Regions from separate parts of the Paenibacillus sp. SEL1 genome, predicted to be linked through region 3. Evidence: riboswitches for the same ligand, from Rfam matches in the RefSeq annotation. Region 3 holds a riboswitch; each other region holds the start of a gene.
The links. Region 3 has a riboswitch for glycine ahead of ACYCSE_RS03055 (alanine/glycine:cation symporter family protein). Riboswitches for the same ligand answer to the same signal wherever they lie in the genome.
Positions count from the first base shown of each region.

Region 1: another riboswitch for glycine. It lies ahead of gcvT (glycine cleavage system aminomethyltransferase GcvT); the one in region 3 lies ahead of ACYCSE_RS03055 (alanine/glycine:cation symporter family protein).
Region 2: another riboswitch for glycine. It lies ahead of sdaAB (L-serine ammonia-lyase, iron-sulfur-dependent subunit beta); the one in region 3 lies ahead of ACYCSE_RS03055 (alanine/glycine:cation symporter family protein).

Region 1 covers NZ_CM137723.1:514,377-516,641, forward strand. The annotation lists gene gcvH (glycine cleavage system protein GcvH) at 1-171, opposite strand, end outside; glycine riboswitch at 566-664, shown strand; gene gcvT (glycine cleavage system aminomethyltransferase GcvT) at 841-1,941, shown strand; gene gcvPA (aminomethyl-transferring glycine dehydrogenase subunit GcvPA) at 2,067-2,265, shown strand, end outside.
Region 2 covers NZ_CM137723.1:2,436,011-2,438,275, reverse strand. The annotation lists gene ACYCSE_RS11185 (DUF6359 domain-containing protein) at 1-412, opposite strand, end outside; glycine riboswitch at 628-743, shown strand; gene sdaAB (L-serine ammonia-lyase, iron-sulfur-dependent subunit beta) at 955-1,644, shown strand; gene sdaAA (L-serine ammonia-lyase, iron-sulfur-dependent, subunit alpha) at 1,634-2,265, shown strand, end outside.
Region 3 covers NZ_CM137723.1:675,808-678,072, forward strand. The annotation lists gene ACYCSE_RS03055 (alanine/glycine:cation symporter family protein) at 1-1,031, opposite strand, end outside; glycine riboswitch at 1,191-1,285, opposite strand; glycine riboswitch at 1,304-1,380, opposite strand; partial or broken gene ACYCSE_RS03060 (glycoside hydrolase family 1 protein) at 1,546-2,177, opposite strand.

The DNA of each region.
Region 1 (2,265 bases), 160 kb from region 3:
CTCCGCTCCCTGCTCAATCGTTACTCCCACCTCAGGTAATTCTACAAAAACAATATCACCCAGTTGATGCTGTGCAAAGTCTGTAATACCAATCCGCAACGTCCCATCCGCTGTGCGCTGAACCCACTCATGTTCGTCTGTATACCAAAGTTGCTGCTTTACTTCACTCATCCTGTTCCCCTCACTTCCATATGAATAAAATCGCTTTTGCTCACCTGTATTAGACAGGTTAAGATTATGACAACAAGAACACTCATGTCAATAATACTAACAAAAATACTTCATATCACCTCATATGGCGTACTATATAAAAATATGATAGCTTATAACAAACGCTTACATATCCTTATTTATATATTAAATGTTTTTTCTATTGTTTTTGATGACATTTTTATTGACATTTTGAATGAATTTGCGTATTAATGGGTTATAGCAAATGCTTTGGGAAACACCCCGACAACTGCAAACGCGGATGAACGCGGAGGGAGAGACTGCTAAAAAGATTCGCATAGCTGTTGCGGCTTATGAAACATAAGTTCACGCGAATCGGATCAAGTTGTTATCTGCAAAGCCAGGTAATATACTGTTGATCCCGAAGGTAGCGCCGAAGGAGTAAGCCTGCATTGCAGGTGAATCTCTCAGGCAAAAGGACCTCTGCCGGACGCATCTCTGGAGAGCATTCGCTATTGGAGCGGATCACCCAAGGGGAAACCCGGTACATACCGGGGTAACTTTCTGGTATCAAGGACAGAGCTGAAAAAAGAGTGTAGACTGCCGTCTATACGTTTTTTTCGGCCTGTCTTTTTTGTTTAGCCGATCACACCGGATAGGAGTGGAAAAATGACTAATTTGCGAAAAACACCGCTATATTCGTCCTACGGGACGCAGTCTGGGGTTCGTTGTATTGACTTTGGCGGCTGGGAGCTCCCCGTTCAGTTTAGCGGCATTCAAAAGGAGCATGAGGCCGTCCGGCAACGTGCGGGTTTATTCGATGTATCGCATATGGGCGAATTTTTGGTTGAAGGCAAAGAGGCCGAAGCTTTTCTGCAAAGGATGACCACGAATGATGTCAGCCAGTTGGAACCAGGTCAGGCACAATATTCACTCCTGTGTTACCCCGATGGAGGGGTAGTAGACGACCTGCTTGTTTACTGCAAAGGACCGGAGCGCTACATGCTCGTTGTGAACGCCTCTAACATCGATAAGGATTGGGATTGGCTAATTCGCCATATGCCTGCATCCGTTCACATGGAGAATGTGTCTGATGCGATAGCATTGCTGGCGTTGCAAGGACCGGAAGCAGCACGTATTGCCGCAGCCGTGGCAGATACGGACATTACGAATCTGGCATCTTTCCGCTTCCATGAGAATGTGCCATTGTTCGGAGCAAAAGCACTCGTCTCACGAACCGGATATACGGGTGAAGACGGTTTTGAATTTTACGTACCTGCCGCGGAAGCAACAGCCATATGGGAGGGTTTGCTTCGTTCCGGTGAGTCGTATGGGCTGATTCCCGCTGGACTTGGTGCTCGGGATACCCTACGCTTTGAGGCACGGTTGCCGCTGTACGGACAGGAGTTATCTGCCACGATTTCACCACTCGAAGCCGGTCTAGGGTTCTTCGTCAAGCTGAATAAAGGAGATTTTATCGGTAGAGAAGCACTGCAACGTCAGAAAGATCAAGGGATTCCTCGCAAATTGATCGGGCTGGAAATGATGGATCGCGGTATCCCACGCGCCCATTACCCGGTATTCGCAGAAGGACAACACATCGGTGAGGTCACAACGGGGACTCAGTCGCCCACCTTGAAGCGTAATCTCGGCCTCGCCTTGGTAGACAGTCGTTTTAGCGCCCTCTCCACACCGCTGGAGGTTGAGATTCGTGGCAAACGCCTGCGTGCCGAGGTGGTGGCAGCCCCCTTTTATAAACGTCCGCGCTGATCTTAAACTCTCTTCATTTCAATAAAGCAAACATGTCAGATATGAACTTCTGGGTTTTCCATCTCACACTTTTTTATTAGCTAATTTACGATTTAAATTTTGCTTTTCGAAAGGAGCCAGAACCTATGAAGCAGCATCGTTATCTCCCTATGACTGAACAGGATCAAACCGAAATGCTGCGTGTGGTCGGCATTTCATCCATCGATGATTTATTCAGTGACATTCCAGAGGCCATTCGATATCAAGGGGAACTCCCTCTTTCTTCTCGACTCGACGAGAGAGCCTTAACCCGCCACTTGGCCGAGCTGGCTGGACACAACGCCA
Region 2 (2,265 bases), 1.8 Mb from region 3:
CACCAAAATTATTGTAGGCGCCGAGTGTACCCGTCACACGAATTTTGCTGCCGATCAGCTCAGGATGGCCTGACAGCCCAAATTGCCCTCTATACGCTGAAGTCAGCTGTACATCCAATAGATTAGACGTATTACGTTCATTTGCCTGATCGGCAATCAGTACGTTAAAATCATTCGCGAACGGAGAAGAAAAGTTAGCCGTTTTCGATCCGGTAGCATGTCCGACAATGAAGCCTTCCACCGTCACCGTACCTCCACTGCTTTGGCCCTGAAGTGCTTCGGCTACTGTCGATGCTCCCTCTGCCTTGACCTGACCGAGTGGAACGAAGATCCCGATCAGCAGTGATACGATTGCTGCTAGATGCAGCATCCCTTTTAAGCGTGAACCTGTGAACCGCAAGCCTTTTACCATACGTCAATATCCCTCCTATGTTTTCCATAAATGTACTTGTCCTTTATCAGATTAGCCGCCAATCTTCTAATTCCTTCCTGATTTCATCCATAATTATGTAAATTTTAATCTTTTTTATTGGAAACGCACCTGTTTATGTAAAAATTGAACCCTGTGATTGACACCGAGCACGGCATACATTACCCTAAGAAAGACATGTAGAACGGTATACGCGAATGAAGATGACGGGAGAGTCTGTCCAGGGAGCCTACACTCTGGCGGCACCGAAGGAGCAAGACGCCAGCACCCGGCTGGCGGATAATCTCTCAGGTCCATGTATCGTCATCTGACGCAACTCTGGAGAGAGCGCAAGCCACCCAAGGGGTAAGGCGGTAAGAACACCGCACGAAACTCTCAGGTAACGAGGACAGAGATAAGGGAAACTTCCTTATCCTGTCCTTTTTTGTGCTCACATTGCGCGTCAGCATTAGGAACCGTCATAAACGCGCAAAGACGCGGAAATACCATATAGTATGGTATTAGAACATACAGGGGGCCACACCATGCGTTTCAAAGATGTATTTTCCATTATCGGCCCGGCCATGACCGGACCTTCCAGTTCACACACCGCAGGCGCGGTGCGACTCGCACGCGTTGCCCGGCACTGGCTCGGAGCGCAGCCTGACCGTGCCCGCATGACATTATACGGCTCCTTTGCCGATACGTATAAAGGACACGGTACAGATCTGGCGCTCATCGCAGGACTGCTTAATTACGATACGGACGATCACCGGATTCCCGATGCCGAGCAATGGGCCGAACAAGCCGGGATGGCCGTGGAATTCGCCGTTAGCGGACTCCCCGCCCCTCATCCGAACACTGTCCGTTTCGAGCTGTGGAAGGGCGAGGATCAGCGCACACTGTTGGGCTCCTCCATCGGCGGCGGCAGCATCCATGTCCAGCAACTGAACGAATTCCGGGTCAATCTGACCGGGGAGCTGCCTACGCTGGTGCTTCTCCACTCAGATAAGCCCGGTACATTGGGCGCGATAACTTCAGCGCTGGGCGCGGCTCACATTAACATTGCCTATATGCATGTGGATCGCAAAGGCCGAGATGGTGAAGCACTTACCGCCATCGAAACGGACAGTCCACCTACGGCTGAACTGATCGCAAAACTGCGCTCTTTGCCTCATATGTATGAAATTAAAATGATTAATTTGAAAAAAGGAGCTGAATCCGATGCGGTTTAGCCATTTGCATGAGATCAGCGCTTTATGCGCTGAAGAATCCACCACGATTGGCCGCTTGATGATTCAAGAGCAGGTACAAGAAACGAATACAACGGAGGAAGAAATCTTCCGTCAAATGTCTGATTATTATGAAGTCATGAAGGAAGCCGTTCATCGCGGACAGACACAAGACACCGTATCCCGCAGTGGATTGACGGGCGGGGACGGCAAGCGCCTAGCCGAGTATCTGCGGGCAGGGGAAACCTGCTCCGGTGATGCCTCCGCGCTCGCCATGGCTTATGCCCTCTCCGTGTCGGAGGTTAATGCATCTATGGGTCGCATTGTCGCCACGCCTACCGCAGGCTCATGTGGGGTTATCCCTGGTGTATTCATCAGTGCGCAGGAACGGTTCGGCTGGGATGATGAGCATATGGTGAACGGCCTGTTCGCCGCTGGTGCTATTGGCTACGTGATCGCCAACAACTCCTTCATTTCTGGCGCCGAGGGAGGCTGTCAGGCTGAGATTGGCTCAGCTATCGGGATGGCCGCTGGCGCTATGGTCGAGCTGCGCGGTGGTACGCCTGAACAGGCTGTTCACGCCGTGGGTCTCGCCCTTAAGAACACGCTCGGCCTGATTTGCGA
Region 3 (2,265 bases):
GCACTGGAAAACGCATGCTGGGTCATCAGACCTCCATCGTCATTTCCACTCCATATTCCCGTAACCAGCAACGTAAATCCCGTCAGATTACAAATAATCATCGTATCAATAAATACGCCTGTCATGGATATCAGCCCTTGTTCTGCAGGCCATTTCGTCTTAGCAGCTGCTGCTGCAATTGGCGCACTTCCCAAACCGGCTTCATTAGCAAAAATACCTCTGGCAACTCCGCTTCGCATCGCCAACATAATCGTCGCTCCGGCAAATCCACCCGTTGCAGATGTGGTCGAGAAGGCCCCTTGTAATACTAAAGCAATCGCATGAGGAAGCTCTCCTGCAAACTTAATGAGTACAATTAAGCAAACTACGATATAGAGCCCCGACATGAATGGAACAATCTTTGTGGATACCTTGGCAATACTTTTGAGTCCTCCAATCGTAACAACAGCCGTTAACACGGAAATAATGATCGCTGTAACTACCGTTGGCACTCCAAAGCTACTTTCCGTCGAAGAAACGATAGCCTTTACTTGCGGAAAAGTACCGATTCCAAATAGGGCTACAAGAACACCAGAAAAGGCAAACAACATCGCCAGCGGCTTGAAACGGCGGCCAAGTCCGTTTTCAATATAATACATCGGACCACCCGAAAATTGTCCGTTCCGGTCTTTAACACGGTATTTAACGGATAATAATCCTTCCGCATATTTGGTTGCCATCCCGAAAAAAGCTGCAACCAGCATCCAGAATAATGAACCGGGCCCACCCAGCTTGATTGCTGTCGCCACGCCAACAATACTTCCTGTACCTACAGTAGCTGCCAGTGCCGTACTCAATGCTCCGAAGCTGCTTACATCTCCACTACCTTCGTCCGGCGCTTTACCAATTAGCTTGAGCGCCAAAGGCAATCGAATAACCTGAAGCAGCTTCAAACGGATCGTTAGCCACAACCCCGTGCCCATTACGAGAATAAGAAGCGGCGCTCCCCATATCCAGCTGTCAATCGTTTCTAATACATGTACCAAATTCATTTCAACCCGCTCCTCCAGCATATTAGAAAACAAAAAAGAGTCAAATCAGCTGATTCGACTCCTGGAGAGGTTAAAGGCACGAAAAAATACAACCATCTTGTGCAGGTTACTACCTCTAATAGCTCATAAAAAAGCCTAGGGTATTCCCTGTCACAGGTTATTCGCGTCTCTGTCCTTTTGCCTGAGAGTTTAAGCAGATGTTCTCTGCGGTGCACCTTCGGCGCCCAATTAAGGGTCTCTCCAGAGTTCTGTCCGTTTACGGTCCCCGCTTGTTGCTGTAATCAGCCTAAGCACCTGAGAGTTTTGCCCCTTCGGTCGGAACTTTCGTTCCATCTCCCGCAAACATCAACCAGACATATGAAATTTTTATTCATTATACAGAAAACTTTCAGCTTATTACAAGTGAAAAGTTTGTGAAGCCCTCTGAAATATTATTATGTCTATCAAAAAAGCGGGTACAGCAAATTTCATCCTTAGGATGTCTTCTGCTATATCCGCCCGAGATGATATGGAATTACAATTCTTCACCATTGGTTGCTATCACATTTTTATACCAGTTAAATGAGTCCTTTTTGGAGCGTTTGAGCGTTCCGTTACCGTCATCATCCAGATCAACGTAAATAAATCCGTAGCGCTTGGACATTTCAGAAGTAGACATGCTCACAAGGTCGATAGGACCCCAGCTGGTGTAGCCAAGCAGATCAACACCGTCGGCAATCGCTTCCTTTATTTGGGCAATATGCTGACGCAAGTAATCAATGCGATACGTGTCATGCACAAAGGTCAATAACCACACCGCCACCGGTGAACGGGCTCATGGTCATTACATTGATTTCATTAAAGGTCAGCCAGTATTTTTACTTTATCCTTATAGCGTGTAAACACCGTTTCGGCATAATTTACGTAATGCTGTATGACTTCACGTCCCAGCCAACCATTATACTTCTGAGTCAGACCTAGCGGTGTTTCATAATGTGACAATGTTACCAGCGGTTCAATACCATACTTGCGCAGCTCATCAAATACATTGTCGTAGAATTGCAATCCTGCTTCATTCGGCTCGGCATCATAGCCATTCGGGAAAATCCGCGACCAGTGGATGGACATACGAAATACTTTAAAGCCCATTTCAGCGAACAATGCAACCTAACGATAACCGTTCTCCTTTGAAATGCATTGACAGATACTTTAAAATAGACGTAATGCCTTCATAAGTCATCCTAATCGTTGTAAC